Azoarcus sp. KH32C: one gene and its partners. The protein of the gene in region 2 interacts with the protein of the main gene of each other region in a pairwise test. Links are inferred from orthologs where the notes say so. Each region holds a gene or a part of one and is shown on either strand. Other genes may lie near its edges.

The links.
Region 1: the proteins of groL (region 2) and aceE interact in binary tests that used the Escherichia coli proteins (3 or more experiments, as listed by UniProt). The link is inferred for Azoarcus sp. KH32C from one-to-one orthologs.
Region 3: the proteins of groL (region 2) and grpE interact in binary tests that used the Escherichia coli proteins (3 or more experiments, as listed by UniProt). The link is inferred for Azoarcus sp. KH32C from one-to-one orthologs.
Region 4: the proteins of groL (region 2) and AZKH_RS03670 interact in binary tests that used the Escherichia coli proteins (3 or more experiments, as listed by UniProt). The link is inferred for Azoarcus sp. KH32C from one-to-one orthologs.

What each region holds. Positions count from the first base shown.
Region 1 is NC_020516.1:1,608,075-1,615,836, forward strand. What follows is about bases 2,770-6,028. They hold aceE (pyruvate dehydrogenase (acetyl-transferring), homodimeric type), read right to left. Parts: upstream 5,640-6,028; coding sequence 2,970-5,639; downstream 2,770-2,969. Other genes in these bases: aceF (dihydrolipoyllysine-residue acetyltransferase), read right to left, coding at 2,770-2,948; AZKH_RS07125 (ABC transporter substrate-binding protein), read right to left, coding at 6,020-6,028. Also shown: lpdA (dihydrolipoyl dehydrogenase), read right to left, coding at 1-1,244; more of aceF, read right to left, coding at 1,257-2,769; more of AZKH_RS07125, read right to left, coding at 6,029-7,222; AZKH_RS07130 (PAS domain S-box protein), read left to right, coding at 7,455-7,762. UniProt on the Escherichia coli protein: Component of the pyruvate dehydrogenase (PDH) complex, that catalyzes the overall conversion of pyruvate to acetyl-CoA and CO(2).
Region 2 is NC_020516.1:948,669-956,043, reverse strand. What follows is about bases 1,823-4,694. They hold groL (chaperonin GroEL), read right to left. Parts: upstream 4,146-4,694; coding sequence 2,499-4,145; downstream 1,823-2,498. Other genes in these bases: AZKH_RS04305 (glutathione binding-like protein), read right to left, coding at 4,672-4,694; groES (co-chaperone GroES), read right to left, coding at 4,189-4,479; AZKH_RS04320 (response regulator transcription factor), read right to left, coding at 1,823-2,175. In the rest of the region: AZKH_RS04325 (sensor histidine kinase), read right to left, coding at 33-1,514; more of AZKH_RS04320, read right to left, coding at 1,489-1,822; more of AZKH_RS04305, read right to left, coding at 4,695-5,385; AZKH_RS04300 (zf-HC2 domain-containing protein), read right to left, coding at 5,465-5,659; AZKH_RS04295 (RNA polymerase factor sigma-70), read right to left, coding at 5,653-6,288; AZKH_RS04290 (HD-GYP domain-containing protein), read left to right, coding at 6,463-7,375.
Region 3 is NC_020516.1:3,465,980-3,470,116, reverse strand. The notes cover bases 1-2,874. They hold grpE (nucleotide exchange factor GrpE), read right to left. Parts: upstream 1,792-2,874; coding sequence 1,210-1,791; downstream 1-1,209. Other genes in these bases: AZKH_RS15295 (serine/threonine-protein kinase), read left to right, coding at 1,964-2,874; dnaK (molecular chaperone DnaK), read right to left, coding at 1-1,094. Also shown: more of AZKH_RS15295, read left to right, coding at 2,875-3,328; AZKH_RS15290 (hypothetical protein), read right to left, coding at 3,345-4,137. UniProt on the Escherichia coli protein: Participates actively in the response to hyperosmotic and heat shock by preventing the aggregation of stress-denatured proteins, in association with DnaK and GrpE. It is the nucleotide exchange factor for DnaK and may function as a thermosensor.
Region 4 is NC_020516.1:818,863-826,339, reverse strand. What follows is about bases 4,270-7,243. They hold AZKH_RS03670 (ABC transporter ATP-binding protein), read right to left. Parts: upstream 6,196-7,243; coding sequence 5,344-6,195; downstream 4,270-5,343. Other genes in these bases: AZKH_RS03665 (monovalent cation:proton antiporter-2 (CPA2) family protein), read right to left, coding at 6,292-7,243; mlaE (lipid asymmetry maintenance ABC transporter permease subunit MlaE), read right to left, coding at 4,553-5,347; mlaD (outer membrane lipid asymmetry maintenance protein MlaD), read right to left, coding at 4,270-4,556. Also shown: murA (UDP-N-acetylglucosamine 1-carboxyvinyltransferase), read right to left, coding at 1-356; AZKH_RS03710 (BolA family protein), read right to left, coding at 367-624; AZKH_RS03705 (ABC transporter permease), read right to left, coding at 635-1,405; AZKH_RS03700 (ABC transporter ATP-binding protein), read right to left, coding at 1,398-2,294; AZKH_RS03695 (lipid asymmetry maintenance protein MlaB), read right to left, coding at 2,310-2,594; AZKH_RS03690 (phospholipid-binding protein MlaC), read right to left, coding at 2,591-3,214; AZKH_RS03685 (VacJ family lipoprotein), read right to left, coding at 3,243-4,064; more of mlaD, read right to left, coding at 4,074-4,269; more of AZKH_RS03665, read right to left, coding at 7,244-7,477. UniProt on the Escherichia coli protein: Part of the ABC transporter complex MlaFEDB, which is involved in a phospholipid transport pathway that maintains lipid asymmetry in the outer membrane by retrograde trafficking of phospholipids from the outer membrane to the inner membrane.

The DNA of each region.
Region 1 (7,762 bases), 660 kb from region 2 along the record:
CCGCGGTCGGTGACGAGGACGCCCGCCTTGTCCGCGGCGATCTTCTTGCCGTTCGGGCTGCGGCCAGCGGCCTGCAGGATCATGTCGTAGCGCTGCGGACCCTGCGGCGCCTTTTCACCTTCGAACGTGACCCACAGGCCGTCGTCCTTCGCCTCGACGGCGACGGTCTTGGTCTTGAGCATCACGTTGTCGAAGCGATGCAGGTTCTGCTTCTCCCATACCTTCACGGCGTCGGCGTCCGGACCCTGCATCAGGCGGTCGAGCATCTCGACGACATCGACCTTGGTGCCGAGCGTCGAATACACGGTCGCCATTTCGAGACCGATGATGCCGCCGCCGATGACGAGCATCTTCTCGGGCACGAAGCGCAGTTCGAGCGCACCGGTCGAGTCGACGATGCGCGGGTCGCGCGGGATGAAGGGCAGGTGCACTGCGGCCGAACCGGCGGCGATGATGCACTGCTTGAACTTGATGACCTTCTTCTCGCCGGTCTTGTCCTGCGCGTCGCCGGAGGTGACTTCGACCTCGACGTGGTTCGGGTCGAGGAAGCTGCCGTAGCCGCGTACGACATCGACCTTGCGGCCCTTGGCCATGCCGGCGAGGCCACCGGTCAGCTTGCCGACGACCTTGTTCTTGTGGGCGCGCAACGCGTCGATATCGACGGTCGGCTTCGCGAAGCTGATGCCGGCGGCCGACATATGCTCGGCCTCGTCCATCACCGCGGCGACGTGCAGCAGCGCCTTCGACGGGATGCAGCCGACGTTCAGGCACACGCCGCCGAGGGTCGCATAGCGCTCGACGATCACGGTCTTGAGACCGAGGTCGGCGGAGCGGAACGCGGCCGAATAGCCGCCGGGGCCGGCGCCGAGCACGAGCATGTCGCACTCGATGTCGGCACCGCCGGCATGGCTGGCAGCGGTCGGAGCTGCAGCCGGAGCAGCGGCCGGTGCCGCCGGGGCGGCAGCCGGAGCCGGAGCAGCCGCCGGTGCCTCAGCCGCCGCGGCGCCTGCAGCCTCGACCTTCAGCAGCACGGTGCCTTCGGCAACCTTGTCGCCGACCTTCACCAGCACTTCGGTGATGACGCCGGCCGCCGACGACGGAACGTCCATCGTCGCCTTGTCGGACTCGAGCGTGCAGATCGCGTCGTCGACCTTGATGGTGTCGCCGGCCTTCACGAACAGCTCGATCACCGGGACGGAATCGAAATCGCCGATGTCCGGAACCTTGACTTCAACTTGGCTCATGGCGCGGCCTCCTTACAGCATGACCCGACGGAAGTCGGCCAGCAGTTGAGCGAGATAGACGTTGAAGCGGGTCGCGAGCGCGCCGTCGATGACGCGGTGGTCGGCCGTCAGCGACATCGGCAGGGTCAGGCGCGGCACGAACTGCTTGCCGTCCCACACCGGCTTCATCACCGACTTGTTGACGCCGAGGATCGCGACTTCCGGCGCATTGACGATCGGCGCGAAGTAGGTGCCGCCGATGCCGCCCAAGCTGGAGATCGTGAAGCACGCACCGGACATGTCGGCCGGGCCGAGCTTGCCGTCGCGCGCCTTCTTCGCGAGCTCGCCGGATTCGGCGGCGATCTCGAACACGCTCTTCTTGTCGGCGTTCTTGATCACCGGCACGACGAGCCCGTTCGGCGTGTCGGCGGCGAACGCGATGTTGAAGTACTTCTTGTAGATCAGGTTGTCGCCGTCGAGCGAAGTGTTGAACTCGGGGAATTGCTGCAGCGCGCGCACCGACGCCTTGATGATGAAGGCCAGCATCGTGAGCTTCTTGCCGGACTTCTCATACTCCTTGTTCATCTGGACGCGGAAGGCTTCGAGGTCGGTGATGTCGGCGTCTTCGTGATAGGTCACGGCCGGGATCATCACCCAGTTGCGGGCGAGGTTCTGGCCGGAGATCTTCTTGATGCGCGACAGCGGCTTGGATTCGATCTCACCGAACTTCGAGAAATCGACCTTCGGCCAAGGCAGCAGGTCCAGCCCGCCGCCCAGGCTCGCGCCCGCGGCAGCCGGGGCGGCCTTGCCCGGAACGACGCCGGTCTGCATCGCGCCCTTCACGAAGGCGGTGACGTCTTCCTTCAGGATGCGGGCCTTCGGACCGGTCGCCTTGACCTGGGCGAGATCGACGCCCAGTTCGCGCGAGTAGGCGCGCACCGACGGGCTCGCGTGGACCTTGCCGCCGAGCGTGACGGCCGACGGGGCCGCGGGGGCGGCGCCCTGCGGCGGCGCGGACAGTGCCGACTGGCTGAACGCCGCGGTCGATGCAGCCGGGACCGCGCCCGACGGGGTCGAGGCCGGAGCCGGAGCGGCAGCCGGTGCCGGAGCAGCGGCCGCGGCCGGCGCGGCGCCAGCGCCTTCGACGACGATCAACACCGTGCCCATCGACACCTTGTCGCCGACCTTGACCTTCACTTCCTTGACGACGCCGGCGGCGGACGACGGCACATCCATCGTCGCCTTGTCGGATTCGAGCGTCGCGATCGCATCATCGACCTTGATCGTGTCGCCGACCTTCACGAAGAGCTCGATCACCGGCACTTCCGAGAAGTCGCCGATGTCCGGCACCGCGACTTCGACCGGGCCTGCGGCGGCGGCAGGTGCTGCAGCCGGAGCAGAGGCTGGTGCCGGAGCGGCAGCAGCCGGGGCAGGGGCGGCAGCGGGCGCCGGCGCAGCGGCAGGCGCTTCGGCCTTCGCGCCGTTGGCCGTCTCGACCTTGATCAGCGCGACGCCTTCCGAGACCTTGTCGCCGACGCCGACCAGCACTTCCTTGACCACGCCCGCGGCGGACGACGGCACGTCCATCGTCGCCTTGTCCGATTCGAGCGTCGCAATCGCGTCGTCGACCTTGATGGTGTCGCCCACCTTCACGAACAGTTCGATGACCGGCACCGCGTCGAAATCGCCGATGTCCGGGACTTTCACTTCAATGATTTGGCTCATGTTCTAGTCTCCCTCGCTCTCTCAGACGCTCATCGGGTTCGGCTTGTTGGGATCGAGGTTGTACTTCAGCAGCGCGGCGGCCACTTTTTCGCGCTCGATCAGGCCGTCGTCGGCGAGCGCCTTCAGCGCGGCAACCGTGACCCAGTGGCGATCCACTTCGAAGAAGTGGCGCAGCTTCTCGCGGGTGTCGGAGCGGCCGAAGCCGTCGGTGCCCAGCGTCACGTAGGTGCCCTTGACGAAGGGACGGATCTGCTCGGCGAACATCTTGATGTAATCGGTCGAGGCGATCACCGGGCCGGTCGCGTCCTTCAGGCATTTCGCGACATGCGACAGGCGCGGCGCTTCCATCGGGTGCAGCATGTTCCAGCGCTCGGCATCCTGGCCGTCACGGGCGAGTTCGTTGAAGCTCGGGCAGCCCCAGATGTCGGACTCGACACCCCAGTCGTTCTTCAGCAGGTCGGCCGCGGCGATGACTTCGCGGAAGATCGTGCCGGAACCGAGCAGTTGCACGCGCAGCTTGCCTTCACCGCCCTTACGGAACGCGTACATGCCCTTGACGATGTCGGCTTCGGCGCCGGCAGGCATCTCGGGATGCTCGTAGTTCTCGTTCATCACCGTGATGTAGTAGTACACGTCCTGCTGCTCGGCGAACATCCGGCGCATGCCGTCCTGCACGATCACCGCGACTTCGTATTGGAAGGTCGGGTCGTAGCTGACGCAGTTCGGGATCATGTTGGCCATCACGAGACTGTGGCCGTCTTCGTGCTGCAGGCCTTCGCCGTTCAGCGTGGTGCGGCCGGCGGTGCCGCCGATCAGGAAGCCGCGGGTACGCTGGTCCGCAGCCGCCCAGCACAGGTCCATCGTGCGCTGCAGGCCGAACATCGAATAGAAGATGTAGAAGGGCACCATCTGCACGCCATGCACCGAGTACGCGGTGCCGGCGGCGATCCAGTCGGCCATCGCGCCGGCTTCGTTGATGCCTTCCTGCAGCACCTGGCCGGTCTTCGATTCCTTGTAGAACATCAGCTGGTCATGGTCTTCCGGCACGTAGTTCTGGCCTTCCTGGTTCCAGATGCCGTACTGGCGGAACATGCCTTCCATGCCGAAGGTGCGCGACTCGTCCGGGACGATCGGCACGACGTGGCGGCCGATCTGCTTGTCCTTGAGCAGGGTGTTCATGATGCGCACGATCGCCATCGTCGTCGACAGCTCGCGGCCTTCGCCCGAGGCCTTCAGCAGCGCGGCGAAGTTGTCGAGCGCGGGCACCGGCAGCGGATCGGCCTTGCGGCGGCGCTGCGGCAGGAAGCCGCCGAGTTGCACGCGGCGCTCCATCATGTATTTGTATTCGGGCGAGTCCTCGGCGAACTTCAGGTAGGGCAGTTCGGCGATCTTGTCGTCCGGCACCGGGATGTCGAAGCGGTCGCGGAAGCGGCGGATGGCCTCTTCGTCGAGCTTCTTCTGCTGGTGCGAGATGTTCATCGCCTCGCCGGCCTGGCCCATGCCGAAGCCCTTGACGGTCTTGGCGAGGATCAGCGTCGGCTGGCCCTTGTGCTCGACCGCTGCCTTGTAGGCGGAGAAGATCTTGAACAGGTCATGGCCGCCACGGTTCAGGCGCCAGATTTCCTCGTCGGTCCAGTCGGCGACCATCGCCTTCAGTTCCGGCGTGTTGAAGAAGTGCTCGCGCACGTAGGCGCCGTCCTTGGCCTTGAAAGTCTGGTACTCGCCGTCGACGCATTCCATCATGCGCTTCTTCAGCAGGCCCTTGGTGTCGCGGGCGAGCAGCGAATCCCAGTGCGTGCCCCACACGAGCTTGATGACGTTCCAGCCGGCGCCGCGGAATTCCGCTTCCAGCTCCTGGATGATCTTGCCGTTGCCGCGCACCGGGCCGTCCAGACGCTGCAGGTTGCAGTTGATCACGAAGACCAGGTTGTCGAGCTTTTCACGCGCGGCCATGCCGATCGCGCCCAGCGATTCGACTTCGTCGGTCTCGCCGTCGCCGAGGAAGGCCCAGACCTTGCGGTCCTGCGCCTTGGCCATGTCGCGCGAATCCATGTACTTCATGAAGCGCGCGGCGTAGATCGCGCACAGGGGGCCGAGGCCCATCGACACGGTCGGGAACTGCCAGAAGTCCGGCATCAGCCAGGGGTGCGGGTAGGACGAGATGCCCTTGCCGTCGACTTCCTGGCGGAAGCTGTCCATCTGGTCTTCGGTCAGGCGACCGAGCATGAAGGCGCGTGCATAGACGCCGGGGACCGAGTGGCCCTGGAAGAAGATCAGGTCGCCGCCGTGCTCGGCGGTCGGGGCGCGCCAGAAGTGCGAGAAGCCCACGTCGTAGAGCGCAGCCGCGGACGCGAACGATGCGATATGGCCGCCGACGTTGGTGTGCTTGTTGGCGCGAACGACCATCGCCATCGCGTTCCAGCGGATGTACGAATGGAGCTTGATCTCCATGTCCGGGTTGCCCGGGTACTTCGGCTGCTGTGCGGCGGGGATGGTGTTGATGTACTGGGTCGTTGCCGAGTAGGGGATGTCGATGCCTTCCTCGCGGCCGGCCTCGATCAGCTTCTCGATCAGGAAATGCGCGCGGTCCTGGCCTTCATTGGCGACGACGGCCTGGAGGGCGTCCAGCCATTCCTGGGTTTCCAGGGTGTCGGGGTCCGATTGCAGCGTTACGTTGGGTGTCGCGGCCATGCTCTGTCTCCTCAAACGTTGAGCCCAGCTGTTAGCGAATCCCGCTTTCGTGAAGCGGGCGAAGTTAAAACCGTGAGTTGCCGATTCCGATGATCAGCGACGGTTTTCACACTATAAAATCACTTTTCAGGATGCGCAATAACTTTTTTCCCCGAACGCTGCGCAGACGATGACGCGGCCGTTCGGTGGTTGGCGGAAAAACGTCCAAAGCGGGCGGCCGCAAAGGAGGCGAGCGAACGCCAACGGGCGCCTGCGAAGGCGCCCAAAACGGGGAAAATCAAGAAAGCGCGGAAAAGCGGAAAAAAATCGGCCGGGAGATGGAGAGGGAGGGAGAGGATTTTCTCCCGGCCGATCAGGAAAAGCGGCGGATGCCGCGCGCATCATTGGCGCGATGCCCGGCGGCGGTCCTCGTCGTAGGCGAACACGACTCGCCCATTCTGCACTTCGCCCATGAATATGTCATGGACGCTGTTGATGGTCTCGTGGCGTTCCTTCGAAAACGGGCGGTTGTAAGTCATGATGACCCCCTCGACCCTTTCTTGCAGGTTTTCGAGCGCCTCGCGGATTCGATCGCCGTCGGTGCTGCCGGCCTGACGGATCGCGGCCGCGAGCAGAAGCATGGAATCATACCCTTGCGCAGCGGCCGGTGGGACCGGAATGCGCGCGCTTCCGGTGGCGTTTTTCCATGCGTCGAGGAAGGCCTTGCGGCGAGGCGTCGTCGGCTCGGGGATGAAGGTCTGCGGCATGCGGGCGCCTTCCCCGTTGGGGCCGGCATTGTCGATGAAGTTCGACATCGCGAGCGTCCAGCTGCCGATCAGCGGCACATGCCAGTTGAGGCGGGCCATGCCGTTGACGATCTGCGCGAGCTCGGGGCCGATGCCGTAGGTGAGGATCGCCTCGGCGCCCGCCTGGCGCGCCCGGCGCAGCTGCGAACTCATGTCGGGCTGCGGGATCTGGAAGCGCTCGACGGCGACCGGCACGATGTTGCGCTCGCTGAGCGTCCTTTCGAGGTCCTCGCGGCCGAGTTGGCCGTAGTTGGTCGCGTCGTGGAAGATCGCGACGCGCCTGATGCCGCGGCGGTCGACGGCCTCGGCGACGATCATCGCCGCCTGCAGCGTGTCGCTCGCCGAGACGCGGAAGACGAAGTTGTCCGGGTGCTGCGGCGGCAGGAACTGTTTGGTGATCAGCGATCCGGTCGCCACCGAAGTAACGATCGGAATGCGCGCCTGCTGGTAGAAGCGCTGGCTCGCGAGCGCGACGCCAGTGTTGGCGATGCCGAGCCCTGCGACGACGTGTTCGCGGTCGATGAGTTCCTGCACGACCTGGGCGCCGCGCTCGTTGCGTGCTTCGTCGTCGCGTTCGACGAGTTCGACCGGGCGTCCGAGCACGCCGCCGCCGGCGTTGATTTCGGCCGCAGCGATGCGGATGCCCTCGCGCATCGAAATGCCCATCGGGCTCGACCCGCCCGTGAAGGGGCCGGACACGCCGATCCTGAGCGGGCCGGCAGGGCTCGCCGGGGCGGCCGCGACGGAGGGTTCCGCGAGGGATACGAGGCACAGAAGCGCAACCAGGAGGCGCAGCACGCTGGAATCACTCGGGTTGAAGAAGGATGGCCGCACAATGTACGGCCGATGGCAGCAGCGTAGAATTGGCGAAAACCCCAAGCCGTTCATGGACGATGTTTCCTGGTTGCCGGCCGCGAGGCGCTACGGAAAAACCCCGATTGCCGCTCGGCGCGATGCCATCGACAATCCCTCAAGGCATCTGCGGCGCTCTTACGCGCCTGTCCCGTTTCTCCCGATAGTCCCGATTTCGATGCCCCATTTTTCCGACTCAGGCCGCCTCGGCCAGGCCCGCTGGTACTGGACCGCCCCTTACGTCGCAGTCGGCATCTTCGCGCTGACGATGCTCGCGCTCGTCTGGCTGCTGCAGGCGCGCGACGTCGAGAGCCAGCGCAACGCCGTCGCCCGCGACGTGCAGTGGGCCGAGCAGACGATGCGTCTGCACATGCAGGCGACCGAGGAATTCCTCGGCCAGGCGGCCCGTGATCTTGCCGCCGATGCGTTGAATCTCGACGGCTTTCAGGTCCGCGCCAACCAGTACATCGCCAACAACGGCGAACT
Region 2 (7,375 bases):
CCATAAATAGATTTTTCAGTTAACCAGAGGAGTCAGCCGAGGGGGAAATCGCCGTACACCGGCACAGGCGGCGGCTGGACGCCGCGAGGGAAGACGACCTGAACGAGGGTGCCCTGCCCTCGTGGGTTTGCGTTCAGGGTCACGGTCGCGCGGTGCAGCTCGGCAATCTCGCGCACGATGGGCAAGCCCAGGCCGGAGCCGTCCTCGCCGCTGCCGAGCACACGATAGAAGCGCTCGAATACTCGTTCGCGATCGGCCTCCGGGATGCCGATGCCCGTATCTTCGACTTCGAAGATGGGCGCCCCTGCGTGCCGCGCCCGCGCGGTGACGCTGCCGCCCGGAGGCGTGTACTTGATGGCGTTGTCGATGACGTTCTTGACCATCTCCCGCAGCAGCACTGGGTTCCCCTCGACGAGCAGCGCCTCCGCGCCGCCCTCGACGCCGAGGTCGAGGCTCTTCGCCTGGGCGCGGGGAAAGAGCTCGAGCGCGACGTCGCGCACGATCGCCCGCAGGTCGACCTGCTCGACCGCATACAGCTTCTCGAAACTCGCTTCGGCGCGCGCGAGCGACAAAAGCTGATTGATCAGGTGGCCGGCGCGCTCCGTGCTCTTTGCGATATGCGAGAGCGAATTGCGCAAGGCGTCCGGATCGGTTTCGAGCAGCGCGAGTTCGGTTTGCATGCGCAAACCGGTCAAGGGCGTGCGCATCTGATGGGCCGCATCGGCGATGAAGCGCTGCTGGGCATGCAGGTTCTCTTCGAGCCGCGCCATCATGTCGTTGAAGGAGACGATCAGCGGGCGCACCTCCTCCGGAACGCTCGCCGGCTCGATCGGCGACAGGTCGGTCGGCCGCCGCCGGCGGATCAGGCTCTGCAGGCGGTTGAGCGGCGCGATGCCACGCGTCAGGCCGACCCACACGAGCACCACCGCCAGCGGGATGATCGCGAACTGCGGCAACAGCACGCCGGTGACGACGCGCGAGGCGAGGTCGCTACGCTTGTTGCGGGTCTCGGCGACCTGCACGAGCACCAGCGGGCTCGCAGGCTCGGGCCACGGCCGCAGGAACTGGTAGGCGACACGCACCTCTTCCCCGGCGATCACGTCGTCGCGATAAATCACGTCCTCGGGCAGCACGGTGGCCGGCGGCGCGATCCAGCCGATCTCGCGATCCCCGGTGATCAACTCGCCGCTTTCGTTCGCGACCTGGTAGTAGACGACGTCGTCCTGGTCGGCGCGGAACATCGCGCGCGGCGGGGCCGGGAAATGCACCGCGACCTTGCCGTCCTCGAGCGTTACGAGCCGGGCGAGCGCCCGCACACTGTCCGCTAAAGCACGGTCGTACGGCTGGTTCGCGATGCTGTCCGCGACGTTATGGGTGACGATGATGGAGATCGGCCACAGGAAGAGCAACGGCGCGAGCATCCAGTCGAGGATCTCGCCGAACAGTGAATTCGGCTGGCCCGGGACACGCGTCGCCCCGGCCGCCCGTTCAGCCCTTCGCCGCCTGGGCAGCATCCACGGTTTCCAGGCAATAGCCGAGGCCGCGCACCGTCACGATCCGCACGCCGCTGTCTTCGAGCTTCTTGCGCAGGCGATGGACATATACCTCGATCGCGTTGCTCGACACCTCTTCGCCCCAGCCGCACAGGTGATCGACGAGCTGATCCTTGCTGACGAGACGCCCCACCCGCAGGATGAACACTTCCAGCAGGCCGACCTCGCGCGCGGAAAACTCCACCACCTGGCCGTTGATCTTCACGACCCGGTCGGCTTGGTCGTACGAGAGACTCCCGACCTCGATGCAGCGCGCCTGCCCGGTGCCGCGGCGCGTCAGCGCGCGCACGCGCGCCTCGAGCTCGGGCAATGCGAAGGGCTTGGTGAGGTAATCGTCGGCACCGGCATCGAGACCCCGCACGCGATCGTCGACACCGTCCTGCGCGGTGAGGATCAGCACCGGCATTGCGGACTTGCGCGCCCGCAGGCGCTTGAGGACTTCGATGCCGGGCAGCTTCGGCAGGCCGAGGTCGAGGATCAGCAGATCGAACGGCTGCGATGCCAAAGCGGTATCCGCATCGGCGCCGGTCGCCACGTGATCGACCGCAAAGCCGCTTCGCCTCAGGGCGCGGCCCAGACCGTCAGCGATGACGAAATCATCTTCAGCCAGAAGAATCCGCATTGGAATCAGGATGTAAGTTGCGTGTAAGCGGGCACGCCTAGATTCACACCCGCTGTTCTCCTTTTACCGGTCACGAGACGGAACCCGCCGCCAGCGCGTTCCGCCCCCGGAGCGTCCGGCCAACCAGCCAGATGCTCCGGACCGCCTTTTCGGATATCTGAGTAATTATCACACGCTTCCCCGCATGTTGCGCGCATTGCAGTGCCCGCGCCAATGCATTTCGCACGTCCTGAGAGCCCCCAAAAGCAAACGGCCCCGCCGAAGCGGGGCCGTCCGTGCCGGGCGCGAACGCCCGGACGATGATCGCAGGGATCAGCGGGGCATTACATGCCCATGTCCATGCCACCCATGCCGCCCATGCCGCCGGGCATGCCGCCCATCGCGGGCTTGTCTTCCTGCAGCTCGCCGACCATGCAGTCGGTGGTGAGCATCAGACCGGCAACCGAAGCGGCGTTCTGCAGCGCGGTGCGCTCGACCTTGGTCGGGTCCAGCACGCCCATCTCGACCATGTCGCCGTACTCGCCGGTCGCGGCGTTGTAGCCGAAGTTGCCAGTGCCTTCGACAACCTTGTTGACGACCACGGAGGGCTCGTCACCGGCGTTCGCGACGATTTCGCGCAGCGGCTGTTCCATCGCGCGCAGCACGATCTTGATGCCGGCGTCCTGGTCGTGGTTGTCGCCCTTCAGGTTGGTCAGGTTGGCGCGGGCACGCAGCAGCGCGACGCCGCCGCCGGGGACGATGCCTTCTTCAACGGCAGCACGGGTGGCGTGCAGCGCGTCTTCGACGCGGGCCTTCTTTTCCTTCATTTCGACTTCGGTCGCGGCACCGACGCGGATCACTGCAACGCCGCCGGCGAGCTTCGCCACGCGTTCCTGCAGCTTTTCACGGTCGTAGTCGGAGGTCGCTTCCTCGATCTGCACGCGGATCTGCTTGACGCGCGCTTCGATGCGCTCGGCTTCGCCGGCGCCGTCGATGATGATGGTGTTTTCCTTGCCGATCTCGATGCGCTTGGCCTGGCCGAGGTCAGCCAGGGTGGCCTTCTCGAGGGTCAGGCCGACTTCTTCGGCGATGACCTGGCCGCCGGTCAGGATGGCGATGTCTTCGAGCATGGCCTTGCGGCGGTCGCCGAAGCCCGGGGCCTTGACGGCGCAGGTCTTCAGGATGCCGCGGATGTTGTTGACGACCAGGGTCGCCAGCGCTTCGCCTTCGACGTCTTCGCCGATGATCAGCAGCGGACGGCCGGCCTTCGCGACTTGCTCGAGCACCGGCAGCAGGTCACGGATGTTCGAGATCTTCTTGTCGAACAGCAGGACGAACGGGTTCTCGAGGATCGCGACCTGCTTGTCCGGGTTGTTGATGAAGTACGGCGACAGGTAGCCGCGGTCGAACTGCATGCCTTCGACCACGTCCAGTTCGTTGTTCAGGCTCTTGCCGTCTTCGACGGTGATGACGCCTTCCTTGCCGACCTTGTCCATCGCGCGGGCGATGATCTCGCCGATGTCGGCGTCGGAGTTCGCGGAGATCGAACCGACCTGGGCGATTTCCTTGTTGGTCGAGCAGGGCTTCGACAGCTTCTTCAGCTCTTCGATGGTGGCGATGACAGCCTTGTCGATGCCGCGCTTCAGGTCCATCGGGTTCATGCCGGCGGCGACGTACTTCATGCCTTCGCGGACGATCGACTGGGCCAGCACGGTCGCGGTGGTGGTACCGTCACCGGCGATGTCGGAGGTCTTGGAAGCGACTTCCTTGACCATCTGCGCGCCCATGTTGGCGAACTTGTCCTTCAGTTCGATTTCCTTGGCAACCGACACGCCGTCCTTGGTGACGGTCGGGGCGCCGAAGGAGCGCTCGAGCACGACGTTGCGGCCCTTCGGGCCCAGGGTCACCTTGACCGCATCGGCCAGGATGTTGACGCCTTCGACCATACGCGCACGGGCGGAATCGCCGAACTTGACTTCTTTAGCTGCCATTCTTCATTGCTCCTTGAATTCGTTTGTCAGGGCGGAGGGAGGCTCAGGCCTCGACCACACCCATGATGTCTTCTTCGCGCATGACGAGCAGTTCCTCGCCCTCGACCTTCACGGACTGGCCCGAGTACTTGCCGAACAGGACCTTGTCGCCGACCTTGACGGCCATGGGGCGGACCTTGCCGTCGTCGAGGATCTTGCCGTTGCCGACGGCCAGGACTTCGCCCTGATCGGGCTTCTCGCCCGCCGAGTCGGGGATCACGATGCCGCTGGCGGTTTTGCGTTCGGCTTCCAGGCGCTTGACGATCACGCGATCATGCAAGGGACGGATCTTCATTGACTCACTCCTTATTGTTTCAACAGTGCGGGAACGGTGCCCGCAGAAAATTCGCGCGGGCCGCGGGATGGGAGGTGCCGCGGCCGTTAGCACTCACTGCCAACGAGTGCTAATAATAGGGACGGCCCCAAGCGATTTCAAGTACGGGCAAACGAGAAAATTTTTATTGCCGGCATCGGCCCGCAAGCGCGGCTATCGCCCCGACTGCTGGCGGATGCTCTGCGCCGTCTGCCCGAAGAGGAGCTTGCGGCTTTCCTCGGTGACGGCGGGACGATTGGCGTACGGCTCCGCCTGGGCGTAGGCGCGGACGGTTGCCGGCCGGGACGCGATCGCGTCGAACCAGCGGCGCAGATTCGGGAACTCGTCGAGATCCTGCTGCTGGCGCTTCCAGGGGACAATCCAGGGATAGCAGGCCATGTCCGCGATCGAATAGTCCTCCCCGGCGAGGAAGGACCGCTCCTCCAGCCGGCGGTCCATGACGCCGTACAGCCGGTTCGTTTCCTTGACGTAGCGGTCGATCGCGTAGGGGATCTTCTCCGGCGCATAGAGGCCGAAGTGGTGGTTCTGCCCCGCCATCGGGCCGAGGCCGCCGACCTGCCAGAACAGCCATTCGGTGACCGACTTGCGTCCGCGCAGGTCTTGCGGCAGGAATTGGCCGCTTTTTTCGGCCAGGTAGAGAAGGATCGCGCCCGACTCGAACACCGGCACGGGCTCGCCGCCGTCCGCGGGCGAGGTGTCGACGATCGCGGGCATGCGGTTGTTCGGCGAAATCGCCAGGAACTCGGGCTTGAACTGGTCGCCCGCGCCGATATCGACAGGCCGGATGCGGTATTCGAGGCCGGCCTCTTCGAGGAACATCGTTATCTTGTGGCCATTCGGCGTCGGCCAGTAGTAGAGCTCGATCATGTGCTTTCCTTCGGGGACTCCGGGAGAGAGCCATTCGGCATCGTGAACGGCTGCGGGTTCCGCTTGCGCCGCCCGAGCGCTAATCCTGCCGCTTGTCCCCGTCGCCCTTGGCGAAGCGATGCATCGCGTCGCTGAGGAAGCGCATCTGCTTGCCGAAGTTCCGGCAGCCGTCGCACCACAGGATGTGCATCCTCAGCGACAGCCTTTCGCGCAGCGTCAGCGGACGGTCGCGCGACTCGGAGTACAGGCGGGTGACGTCGCGGCATTTCAGCACGGCCGTTCTCCATTGGCGAACCAGCGCAGCTCGAGGCATTCGCGCAGGCGCATGCGGGCACGGTAGAGCATCACGTTCAGGTTGCTCATGGTGACACCGGCGGCTGCGCAGATCTCGTTCGATTCGAGCTCGATGAACTCGCGCATCATGAATACGCGCGCCTGGCCGGGCGGCAGTCCGTCGAGGCAGATCTCGAAGATGCGCCAGAACTGCTGTTCGCGCAGCGATTCCTGCGGATTGCCCCAGGCGGCGGGGTGGCTGTCGGCCTGCCAGTAGCCACGCTGGTCGAAGAGCGCCGAGAAGTCCTCGTCTTCCTCGTCGTCGTCCCGCCGCAGACTGCCGGCATCGACGACACGCTCCTTGTGGCGCAGGATGTCGGCGATCTTGTTGCGCAGGATCGCGAAGACCCAGGTCCGGAGGGCCGAGCGCCGGCTGAAGGAGGCGGCATTGCGCAGTGCGCCGACGAGGGCTTCCTGCACGGCGTCCTCGGCGAGATCGCGGTCGGACAGCTGAAGCGTCGCAAAGCGCAACATCTGGCGGCGGAGCGATTCGACGAAGGCGTCGTCATGGAGGTCGTCGTCTCCGGCGGCAGCCCCGGACGACTCGGCTGGCAACGCAAGATCGCGCATGCGGCCTTCTCCTGTTACGCGAAGGGCGGATTCTTCATTAAAGAACAGCGGGCGACGGTACGCACGCCCGCGTGGGGGATCAAAGATGCATGGCAGGCGGCGTCCGGCGGCGGTTTGCGCCATACTATATAGATAAGCCGGATGGCCGGCACGCGCGGAACAAGAGAGAACCGGATGGCAGCGAAGAAGGCCAAGCCGCCAGCGACGGCTCGACAGGAACTCGTGGCAGCGGCAGACGCCGCGGTCGGCATGTTCGTCGTCGAGCTGGACCGCCCGTGGATCGAGACGCCTTTCCTGCTGCAGGGATTCCTGATCGAGGACGACGCAACGCTCGCGAAGCTGCGTTCGCTGTGCCGCTTCATCTATATCGACCGCACCCGTTCGATCGGCGAGCATTACGCGGAAGCTGGCGCCGAAGATGTGGCGTCCACGGTGGGACGCTCAGTGGGCCGGCGCCCGATCCAGTTCCAGGAGCGCCCGGCCGATGACCAGCAGCCCGGCTTCCTCGAAGTGCTGGCGCTGGTTCGCAAGGGGAGGGTCGATGCCGAAACGGTGCAGCGCCTGGCGGGCGAGGCCCGCGGCGACCGCCCGGAGACGCAGTCCGTCGAACGCGAACTGCTGCGGGCGACGCCGACCTTCGCGCACGCGGAAAGCGTGTTCGACCAGATCCTGACCGATGTGCGGGAAAATCGCCGGCCGGACCTGGAGGAAGTCGCCGGCAGCGTCGAAAGCATGATGCAGAGCGTCAAGCGCAACCCGGACGCGCTGCTATGGCTGATTCGCCTGAAACGCTACGATCGCAGCAGTTACCACCACGCCTTGGATGTCACCGTGCACATGATGGTGTTCGCTCGCCATCTCGGATTTTCCGACGAAGGTACGACGGTGATGGGCGTGGCGGGCATGATGCAGGACATCGGCAAGCTGCGCCTGCCCGAGCGCGTGCTGAAGAAGGCCGGCAGGCTGAGCCGGCTGGAGATGGAGATTGCGAAGGCGCACGTCGAATTCTCGACGCGGATCATCGAGGAGTCGGGCAATCGCCTGCCCGGCCTGCTCGAGATCGTCAGCCGTCATCATGAGCGCCTGG
Region 3 (4,137 bases), 2.5 Mb from region 2 along the record:
ACGTCCTTGCGCGGATCCTTGCCGAAGAACTCCTTGACCTTGTCTTGAACCTTCGGCATGCGCGTCTGGCCGCCGACGAGGATCACGTCGTCAATGTCCGAGACCTTGATGCCGGCGTCCTTCAGTGCGATGCGGCAGGGTTCGATCGTACGCTCAATGAGGTCGTCGACCAGCGATTCGAACTTGGCGCGGGTGATCTTGATCGCCAGGTGCTTCGGGCCAGTCGCGTCGGCCGTGATGTAGGGCAGATTCACTTCGGTCTGCTGCGACGACGAGAGCTCGATCTTGGCCTTTTCGGCGGCTTCCTTCAGGCGCTGCAGCGCGAGCACGTCGTTCTTGAGGTCGACGCCCTGGTCCTTCTTGAACTCGGTGACGATGTAGTCAATCAGGCGCTGGTCGAAGTCTTCGCCGCCGAGGAAGGTGTCGCCGTTGGTCGCGAGCACTTCGAACTGGTGTTCGCCGTCGATGTCGGCGATCTCGATGATCGAGATGTCGAAGGTGCCGCCGCCGAGGTCATACACGGCGATCTTGGAGTCGCCCGGCTTCTTGTCCATGCCGAAGGCGAGGGCGGCCGCGGTCGGCTCATTAATGATGCGCTTGACTTCGAGGCCGGCGATGCGGCCTGCGTCCTTGGTGGCTTGGCGCTGGCTGTCGTTGAAGTAGGCGGGAACGGTGATGACGGCCTCGGTGACTTCCTCGCCGAGGTAGTCTTCCGCGGTCTTCTTCATCTTGCGCAGCACTTCGGCCGAGACCTGCGGGGGGGCGATCTTCTTGCCGCGCACTTCGACCCAGGCGTCGCCGTTGTCGGCCTTCGCGATTGTGAAGGGCATCAGGTCGATGTCCTTCTGCACTTCCTTCTCTTCGAAGCGGCGGCCGATCAGGCGCTTGACGGCGAACAGGGTGTTCTTGGCGTTGGTGACGGCCTGACGCTTCGCGGGGGCACCGGTGAGGATCTCGCCGTCTTCGGCGTAGGCGACGACGGAGGGGGTGGTGCGCGCACCTTCCGAGTTTTCGATGACCTTGGGCTTGCCGCCTTCCATCACGGAGACGCAGCTGTTGGTGGTGCCCAGGTCGATGCCAATGATCTTGCCCATATCTGTTCCTTTTCAGTCTGTGGCGAAGGTGTTGTCGCGGTTCGCGACCTTTACGCCTCACCGGAAGTTCGGTTGTTCGTTAGATGCGGGTTGGCTCCGCGTTTTCAAGGTGTCGTCAGGCGCTTTTTGCCTTCGAGACCACGACCATCGCGGGACGCAACACGCGCTCGTTGAGCATGTAGCCCTTTTGCAGGACCTTGATCACGGTGTTCGGCTCGACGTCGGCCTCTTCCATGCCAATGGCCTGGTGGCGGTTAGGGTCGAAGCGGCTGCCGACCGGATTTTCGTCGGCGACGCCAGCAGCCTGGAACGCGGAGGTGAGTTGCTTCAGGGTGAGGTCTACGCCAGCGCGCAGGCTCTCGAGCGTCTGGTTCTCGACTGCAAGGGCGGCTTCGAGGCTGTCCTTGACGGGCAGCATCGCGTTAGCAAATTTTTCGGCGGCAAACTTCGAGGCCTTGGCGATGTCTTCCTGAGCGCGGCGACGAATGTTTTCGCCTTCGGCCTTGGCGCGAAGCCAGGCGTCGTAGTGTTCGGTAGCCTTCAATTCGGCCTGGCGCAGGGTTTCCTCAATGCTCGGCATCGTATCCGGCTGGGTTGCGGCGCCCTGATCGTTCGACTGGGGGGGGGCGGATTGCGAGGTCGCGACATTCTCCGGCAGTTCGCCCTGGATGTCGGCGGACGGCTTGTTTTCCTGCATGGGTCGAAACTCCCTGTCTTCATTAACGTTTGCGAAGTGGGGACGGGGTCGCCTTTTTCAAGGGGAGATCCAAAAAAATGTTTCGTGTGTTGCCGATGCCGGGGCGGCTGTGTCAGGATTGACCAATCCTCATAACTCATTGAGCATGATTGCGGGAACGTACGGATCGGCGATGAGCGATATTCCCCGGACAATCGGCAAGTACCGCATCGTGAAGGAGGTCGGGCGCGGTGCGACGGCGGTCGTCTACATGGGCGAATCGCCGGATTGGCCGGAGCCCGTGGCGATCAAGCTGATCCGCTTCCAGGACCGGAGCCGCGACGAGGCAAAGTGGAACCGGCGCCTGCTCAAGTTGCTGAAGGCGGAGAAGGCGGTCGCAAGCCGTCTGGACCACCCCCACATCATCCGCATCCACGAGGCCGAAGTGGAGCCATCCCAGGCTTACGTGGTGATGGAGTATTTTCCCGGCGAGTCGCTGGAGCGGTTCTGCGGTTTCGAGCGGATGTTGCCCGTCCACCGCGCGATCGGCATCGTGTTCAAGTGCTGCATGGCGCTGGATTACGCATATCGTCAGGGGATCGTGCATCGTGACATCAAGCCGGCGAACATCCTGGTCGATGATCGCGACAACGTGAAGATCACCGATTTCGGTTTGGCGCTCAACATCAACAAGAAAGTGGAGGCGGACTCGACCTTCATCATGGGGGTGGGCTCGCCTGCCTATATGAGCCCTGAGCAGATCAAGGGCTATCCGCTGAACCAGAAGACGGACCTGTATTCGCTCGGAGTGGTGCTCTTCCACCTCCTGACGGGACGCTTGCCGTTCCGGGCGAGCAATCCGGCGCAGCTGATCTACAAGATCATCAATGCTGATCCTCCGCGGGTGTCGCAGCTCAATCCGGAACTGCCCGAGCAGATGGACGCCGTGATCCGCAAGGCACTCGAGAAGGATCTGTATTCCCGTTACAAGAACGGGGCGGAGTTCGCCAAGGACCTCACCGCGGTACGTTTCCAGATCGTCGACGATCGTTACGTTCCGCCCGATACCACGCGCTTTTCGCAACTGCGCAAGCTCAGTTTCTTCACCGAGTTCGGTGATGTCGAGCTGTGGGAAGTGCTGAGAATCTGCTCCTGGCGTGCCGCCGAGCCTGGCGCGCTGCTGATCCGCGAAGGGGATGCCGATCAGCGTTTCGGGATCCTCATCGAGGGCGAGGTGGAAGTCTCCGTTGAGGGGCGGCGGGTGTCCTGTCTTGGTCCGGGTGAAGTATTCGGTGAACTGGCCTGGCTCGACAATATCGATCACCGGCATCCGATGTCGATCGTTGCCACTGCCCGCTGCGCGTATGCCGAAATCCATCCCGCTGCGCTTGCACTGGCGACCGACGAACTGCGGGAGTTGTTCCGTACGACCTTGTCGACGGTCGTGGCCAAACGTCTCGGCGCCGCGGCGCGGGCACTCGCTCAGCATGGCGAACCGGCTGCGGCCGGGCAAATCACCGCGACCACGATTCTCGACCTGCAACTGGTCGAGGATTGAGCGGGGCCGGCTGTCGCTAGACGCTCAGATCGATCTGGTTGACGGTTCCCGCGCTTCCATCTTCATGGAGATAGACGCCGCTGGTGCGCATTTCGCCAAGGCTGTTGTTGGCCGCCCCGCGCAAGGAAAACGGCGTTGCCACATTGCCCAGATAGAGCGCGCCCACGCCGGCTTCGGCGGCAGTCTTGAGGCTTCCTGCGCCTTCCGTCGCGGGTGACCATACGCGCAGTTGGCCAAAAGCGGCATCGGACTCGTCGATCCAGCCGTTCTTATCGCTGTCGAGCGCGGCGAGTTCACCGAAGCCGCTGCCGGTCGAGGGGCCAAACAATTCGCCGCCGTCGTCGATGCGCCCGTTGTCGTTACGATCGATTGCGAGATAACCGGTGCCGCCTGCGAGCATCGGGAGGGATTCGGCAGTGCCGTCGGCGTCGAGGTCGAAGGAAAAGCGTGTATCCGAGAGCGCGGCGGCGGGACCTGCGAAGTCGAGTACGAGCGGATCCTTCATCTGCGCGTCGCCCAGACGCATCTGTACATCCTTGGTTTCGCTGTAGTTGCGCTCCATGGAAAGGTCGAGCTTGAAGCGGATCTCCTGCCCGTCGGCCGTCTTGACGGTGCCTTGCGCAGCGAATCGTGTCTGTTCGTGTTCCTGATACTTGGCGTGGTACTGGTAATCGACGCCGAATCTGGCTCGGCGCGGCCCTTGTTGCTGTGCCGGCGCTGGCGCGTCGGGCACCGTGGGGGCGGCGGGGGCTGCGTCCGGGCGCAGGTCCTTCGCGTCGACGGTCTTGACCGATTTTCCGGTCAGGGCT
Region 4 (7,477 bases), 130 kb from region 2 along the record:
CCGATCGCGCAGCCGCCGGGCAGGCTCACGCGGGCCTCGCCGCAGCGCGCGACCAGCGGTCCGAGCACGAGGATCGACGCACGCATGGTCTTGACCATCTCATACGGCGCGACCGGGTTGTCGAGCGCGGAGGCGTCGAGCGTGACCGTATCGCCTTCCCGCGCCACCTTCACGCCCATCTGCCCGAGGAGCTTCAGCAACGTGCCGATGTCCTTCAACTGCGGCACGTTCGTGAACGTGATCGGCTCGCGCGTCAGCAGCGCGGCACAGAGGATGGGCAGCGCAGCATTCTTCGCGCCGGAAATGGCGATCTCGCCCGACAGGCGAGCGCCGCCTTCAATCAGAAGCTTGTCCATCGCGCGCGGCTCAGAATCCGAGGTCGGTCCGGACTTCGGCCCACTTGCCCGGCGTGTAGGTCTGCAGCTGCAAGGCGTGGATTTCGTTGCCCATGAGCTTGCCGAGCGTCGCATACACGGCCTGGTGCTGGCGCACCTTCGGCTTGCCTTCGAACTCGGCGCTGACGACGATGCCGGTGAAATGCACACCATCGTCGCCTTCGATTGCCACGAATTCGCAGGCCATGCCCTGCTCGATGAGACGCTTGATTTCTGCTGCTTCGAACATGTTGATTCCCTCAAGCCCGCAGTTTGTAACCCCGGGCGAGCATCGCCAGGGTCAGCACCGCGAGTAACACGAAACTGACGCTCACGACCGTCAGGCTCAGCCACGGCGACACGTCGGACTGGCCGAAGAAGCCGTAGCGGAAACCGTCGATCATGAAGAAGAACGGATTGATGTGCGAGACCTCCTGCCAGACCTGCGGCAGGGTATGGATCGAATAGAAGACGCCGGACAACATCGTCAGCGGCATGATCAGGAAGTTCTGGAAGGCCGCGAGCTGGTCGAACTTGTCGGCCCAGATGCCGGCGATCACGCCCAATGAACCCAGGATACCCCCGCCGAGGACCGCGAAGGCGACGATCCAGCCGGGCGACGAGATCGGCAGCGCGACAAAAGGTAGCGACACCAGCAGCACGCCGCAGCCGACGAAGAGGCCGCGCGCGACCGAGGCGATCACGTAGGCGGCATAGAACTCGCGGTGGGACAGCGGCGGCAGCAGCACGAAGATGATGTTGCCGGTGATCTTGCTCTGGATCAGCGACGACGAGCTGTTCGCGAACGAATTCTGCAACAGCGACATCATCACGAGCCCCGGTACGAGAAAGGTGGTGTAGGCGATCTCGCCGTAGACCGTGACATGACGCTCGAGGACATGCGAGAAAATCAGCAGGTACAGGATCGCATTGAGCACCGGCGCGCCGACCGTCTGGAAGCTGACCTTCCAGAAGCGCAGCACTTCCTTGTAAAGCAGCGTACGGAACCCGAGCAGGCGCGCCTCATGCATGGCTCATGACCTCCATGAAGACACGCTCGAGGTCCGCGTCGCCGAGCCGCATCTCGAGGATGCTCGCGCCGGCTTCGCGTACGCGCGCAAGCAGCGGTTCAACATCCTCGAAACGCTCCAGCGGGAACTCCATCCAGCCATTGCCGGCGCCGTTCGCTCCCAGCGCCACAGCGAGCTCGGGGCGGTCGAGCCGCAGGCCGAGGCTGTGCGTGGCAAAGCGACGCAACAGGTTGTCGGTGGTGTCGAGTGCGACGACGCGTCCCGCCTTCAGCATCGCGATGCGGCCACACAAGGCTTCGGCCTCTTCGAGGTAGTGCGTGGTCAGGACGATCGTATGGCCGTCACGGTTGAGCTTGCGGATGAACTGCCACAAGCCCTGGCGTAACTCGACGTCCACGCCGGCGGTCGGCTCGTCGAGCACGATCACCGGCGGACGATGCACCAGCGCCTGGGCAACCAACACGCGCCGCTTCATGCCGCCCGACAAGGTGCGCATGTTGGCGCCCGCCTTGGCGGTGAGATCCAGGTTCGTCAGGATCTCGTCGATCCAGTCGTCGTTGCCGCGGATGCCGAAATACCCGGACTGGATCCGCAGCAGTTCGCGCACCGAGAAGAAGGGATCGAACACCAACTCCTGCGGCACGACGCCGAGATTGCGCCGCGCATTGCGGTAATCCGTGACGACGTTGTGCCCCATCACTTCGAGGATGCCGCTGTCCGGACGGACGAGGCCGGATAGCGCAGAGATCAGCGTGGTCTTGCCCGCGCCGTTGGGGCCGAGCAAGCCGAAGAATTCCCCCTGCGCGACTTCGAGGTCGACGCCGGCCAGTGCCTTCAGGGTACCGTAATGTTTGGTAACCGAAACGATACGGATCGCGGGAAGCGTCATCGATCCGGATCGCTTTCAGGCCTGGGCCGGAATGAGTTCATCGACGCCGTACAGGGCGGCGAGACTGCAAAGCCCGCCTGGCATCCCCCGTTGCGTCAGGGTGTGGCCCGCGCCCCGCGCGGTACGCAACCAGTCGATAAGGACCGCGAGTGCAGCCGAGTCGGCCTCGGTAACGGCGGAAAGATCGATCGTGAGATCGCCCTTGCGTGCCAACTCGCGCCCGCGCTCGCGCCATTCGCCGACACTGGCAATCGTCAACGGCCCCTGCAGGGCCAGCACTTGGGCATCGGCCGGGCTCATGAACGCGACACGGCCTCCAGGTCGCGGTTCTTCTGCTCGAGCGAGCGGATCAGCCCGTCGACGCCGCCCACGCGGATTTCCTGGGCGAAGGTGCCACGATAGTTGGTGACGAGGCTGACGCCGGCCACGACGACGTCGAACACCTTCCAGCCGTCGGGAGTCTTTTCCAGCGAGTAGTCGATGCCGATCGGCTGGGAACCGGCTTGGCGGACTTCCGTCTGCACGCGCACCGAACTGTCGGTCTCCGCGAATTTCAGCGGCTTGTACTGGATCGTCTGGTCGCGATACTGCGTCAGCGCGTTGGAATAGGTGCGCACGAGCAGGGTGCGGAAGGCATCGACCAGCTTGTCCTGCTGCTCGGGCGTCGCACTGCGCCAGTCCTTGCCCACCGCCAGCATCGTCATGCGGCGGAAGTTGAAGTGCGGCAGCACCTTGTCTTCGACCAGGTTGATGACCTTGCGCGTGTCGCCCGACTGGATCGAGCGGTCCTTGCGGACGATCGTCAGCACGTCGTCGCTGACTTCGCGCACCAGCGCATCGGGCGCCTTCGCGGCATCGGCCGCATGCACGGCAGGCGCCAGGAAGAACAACGTGGAAAGCAGCAGGAAAAACCTTTTCATCCTTATCACCTCAAGGGGCGGCGCGATATCAGTCGCGGCGCTCGCCCAACTTCACCAATTCAAGATCACCCAGCGCGGCCTGCACGCCGACATCGGTGGCGTAGCCCGGCGGCAAGGCGGCGCCCCCGTTCGAATCGAAATCCTCGGCCGGTGGATTGCCGTCATAGACGCGGTAGCGACGCTGCTGCAGATAGAAGTCGCGCGCGTATGAATACTTGTCCAGCGTCCCTTCCTCGAGCGTCTTGTCGATGCCCAGAAGGTTCGCGCGCGCGTTGACGAGCCGCAAGGCGGTCAGGCTGTTCCGCAGCGCGATGTCCTTGATGGCCCAAACGTTGTCGCCAAAAGTCACATCGACCGGCAACACGGCCGCATCACGGATCGTCCGCGGCCCGAAGAAAGGCACGATGAAATACGCGCCCTCTCCGACCCCCCAGCGCCCGAGCGTCTGGCCGAAATCCTCGTCGTGCTTGTCGAGACCGACTTCGGTCGCGACGTCAAACATGCCGAGGATGCCGACCGTCGAGTTAACCACGAAACGCCCCCAATCGCTCAGGGCGTCGACCACCTTGCCTTGCAACAGATTATTGCCGCCAATCCACAGATCGCCGACATTCCCGAAGAAATTGCCGATCCCGGTGCGCACGGGCAGCGGCGTGGCGGTCTCGTAGGCCTGCGCGACCGGTCTCAGCACGGCCTCGTCGACCTTTTCGTTGAAACCGAACATCGCGCGGTTGTAGCTTTCCAGCGGGTCGTCCGGGTTCGCGAACTTCACGGAGCACGCGCCCAGCAGCAGCACGCAGGCGGAAAGCGCGGCCGTCAGGATCCGGTTGGGGGAGGATTTCTTGCTCATTCTTGTTCTTTAGTGGGCTGCCCCGTTCGCCGCAGGCGTTTCGGACGCCTTGCTGAACAGGAACTGGCCGATCAGCTTTTCCAGGACAACCGCCGACTGGGTGATCTGCACCGCATCGCCGGACTTCAGCGGCTCTTCGTCGCCGCCAGGTTCGAGCCCGACGTATTGCTCGCCGAGGAGCCCGGACGTCAGGATAGTCGCAATCGTGTCACGCGGAAACTGATAACGCGAATCGATCGAGAGGCCCACCACCGCGCGGTAACTCTTGGTGTCGAAGCGGATTTCGGTAACGCGCCCGACGACCACGCCGGCGCTCTTCACCGGCGCCCGGATCTTGAGACCGCCGATGTTGTCGAATTGGCCGGTTATCTGGTAGGTCTGCGCGCTATTGGCCGTGCCAAGATTGCCGACCTTGAGCGCAAGGAACATCACCGCGGCCATACCGATGACGACGAAGAAACCGACCCACAGGTCGAGCGTTGTACGGCTCATGACTGCCCTCGGAACATAAGAGATGTAAGCACGAAATCGAGCGCCAGGATTGCCAGCGCGGAGGTCACGACGGTGCGGGTGATCGCGCGGGACAGGCCTTCCGCGGTCGGCGTGCAATCGTAGCCTTCGAACACGGCGATCAGCGCAACGGTGGCACCAAAGACGAAGCTCTTGATCACGCCGTTCATGATGTCGAAGCGAAAATCCACCGCCGCCTGCATCTGCGACCAAAACGCGCCGTCATCGACGCCGATGAAGACGACGCCGATCAGCCAGCCGCCGAAGACCCCCATCGCGGAGAACAGCGCCGCGAGGAGCGGCATCGAGATCACGCCCCCCCAGAAGCGCGGCGCCACGACGCGGGCGATCGGATTGACCGCCATCATGTCCATGGCCTCGAGCTGCTCGGTTGTCTTCATCAGCCCGATCTCGGCGGTGACCGCGAGGCCTGCCCGGCTAGCGAACAACAGCCCGGCCACAACCGGGCCGAGTTCGCGCGTCAACGACAGCGCGACGAGCACGCCGAGCGCATCGCCCGAACCGTAGCGCTGCAGCGTCTCGTACCCCTGGAGGCCGAGCACCATCCCGACGAACAGCCCCGAGACAACGATGATCAGGAGCGACAGCACCCCCGAAAAGTAGATCTCGCGCACCGTCAGGTGCACGCGCGTCAGCGACTGCCCGGAATGACGCAGCAGCAGCATGAAGAAACGCGCCCCGAATCCGATTCGCCACACCGCCTCGGTGACCATGTTACCGAGACGACGCACGACATTCAGTATGCCGTTCATGCCCCCCTCCCGCCGATCAGGCTCTCTGCCAGCGGCTCCGCCGGGTAGTGAAAGGGCACCGGACCGTCGGGTTCGGCATGGATGAACTGGTACACCCACGGGTCCTTCGACGCGCGGAGCTCGTCGGGAGTCCCCTCTGCGACGATGCTGCCGTCGGAGACGAAGTAGATGTAATCGACGATCTGCAGCGACTCCATGATGTCGTGCGTCACCATGATGGTCGTCGCGCCAAGGGCGTCGTTGAGCTTGCGAATCAACTGGCCGATCACCCCGAGCGAAATCGGATCCAGGCCGGCGAAAGGCTCGTCGTACATGATCAGCATCGGATCGAGCGCGATCGTACGGGCCAGTGCGACGCGACGCGCCATGCCGCCTGACAGCTCAGCCGGCTTGAGCTGCGCCGCGCCTCGCAGCCCGACTGCATTCAGTTTCATCAGCACCATGTCGCGGATCAGGCTCGAGGGCAGGTCGGTGTGTTCGCGCAGCGGAAACGCGACATTCTCGAACACCGACATATCGGTAAAGAGCGCACCGAACTGGAACAGCATCCCCATGCGCCGGCGCAGCGCGTAGAGTTCGGCCGTCGACAGCGACGAGACGTTGCGGCCGGCGACTTCGACCGTGCCCGCAGTCGCGCGCAATTGGCCGCCGATCAGGCGCAGCAGCGTAGTCTTGCCGCAACCGCTCCCCCCCATGATCGCAACGACCTTGCCTCGCGGCACTTTCAGGTCGATTCCGCGCAGGACCTCGCGCTCGCCGTAGGCAAAGCGGACATCCTTCAGGCTTACCAGCAGATTTTCGGTTTCGGAGACCAAGTCCGGACGCCCTCGCGGAAACTCACAAACCATTAAGTTTAGCAGACGCAGTGCAGCAATCTGCCACCGTTGGGCAAATGTCGGCGTTGCAAGAGGCACGCACGAGGATTCCCCCGCGCCTCCCCATCGTCAGCCGTTGAGCAGGCGCGCTTCCGCCAGCTCGAGATCGGCAGGAACGCCGAGCAGGACCACGACGTCGCCCGCCAGCATCTGCGTCTCGACCCCCGGCAATACGCCGCGAATGTTGCGGCGCCGCACCGCAGAGACGGTCACGCGAAACTCCTCCAGCCCAAGCGCCCCGATCGTCTTTCCGACCGCATGAGCCCCGGCCGGCAGCGTCACGGTATGCAGGCGCATCTGGCCGGCATCCGGCCCATCGACCGCGTCGGAAGCACCGTGAAAGAAGCCGCGCATCAGCGCGTAGCGCTGGTTCCTGACGTCGCGGATGCGGCGGACCACGCGATTAAGCGGGACGCCGATCAACGCCATGGCGTGCGAGGCGAGCATGATGCTGCCCTCGAAGGCTTCGGGAACGACCTCTGCGGCCCCGGCCTGCTCCAGCCGCTCCATGTCTTTTTCGTCGCCGGCACGCGCGACGATCGGCAGATCCGGCCGCAGCGAAAGCGCGCGATGCAGCACCCGCAGCGCTGCATCGACGTCGGAAAACGAGATCACGAGCGCACTGGCGCGCATGATACCTGCCGCCATCAATGTTTCGTGGCGCGACGCGTCGCCGTAGACGACCGTATCGCCGGCCGTGCCAGCCTCGCCCACTCTTTCCGGATCGAGGTCGAGGGCGACGTAGCCGATGCCCTCCTGCTCAAGGAACCGCGCCATGTACTGACCACTGCGTCCGTAGCCGCAGATGATCATGTGGCGGGACGTGTTCATCGCCTGGGCCGCAACCCGCGTCAGTTCCATCGACCTCAACAGCCATTCGGACGCCACGAAGCGCATCACGATGCGATCGCTCGCCTGCACGACGAAGGGCGCGAGCAGCATCGACAGGACCAGCGTCGCGACGGTCACTTGCAGCAATTCGGGCGGCAGCAGCGCCAGGCCATCGACGTACGACACGATCACGAAGCCGAACTCTCCGCCCGCACACAGCCATAGGCCGGTGCGGAGCGCGGTCCCGGGCGAGGAGCCGAATGCCCGCGACGCCGCCACCACGATCGCACATTTGATCAGCAGCAGGCCCGCGACCATGCCGAGCACGGCCGGCAGGTTGGCGGCAATGAGCCGAAAATCGAGGAACATGCCGACGGTGACGAAAAAGAGGCCCAGCAGCACGTCGCGGAACGGCTTGATGTCC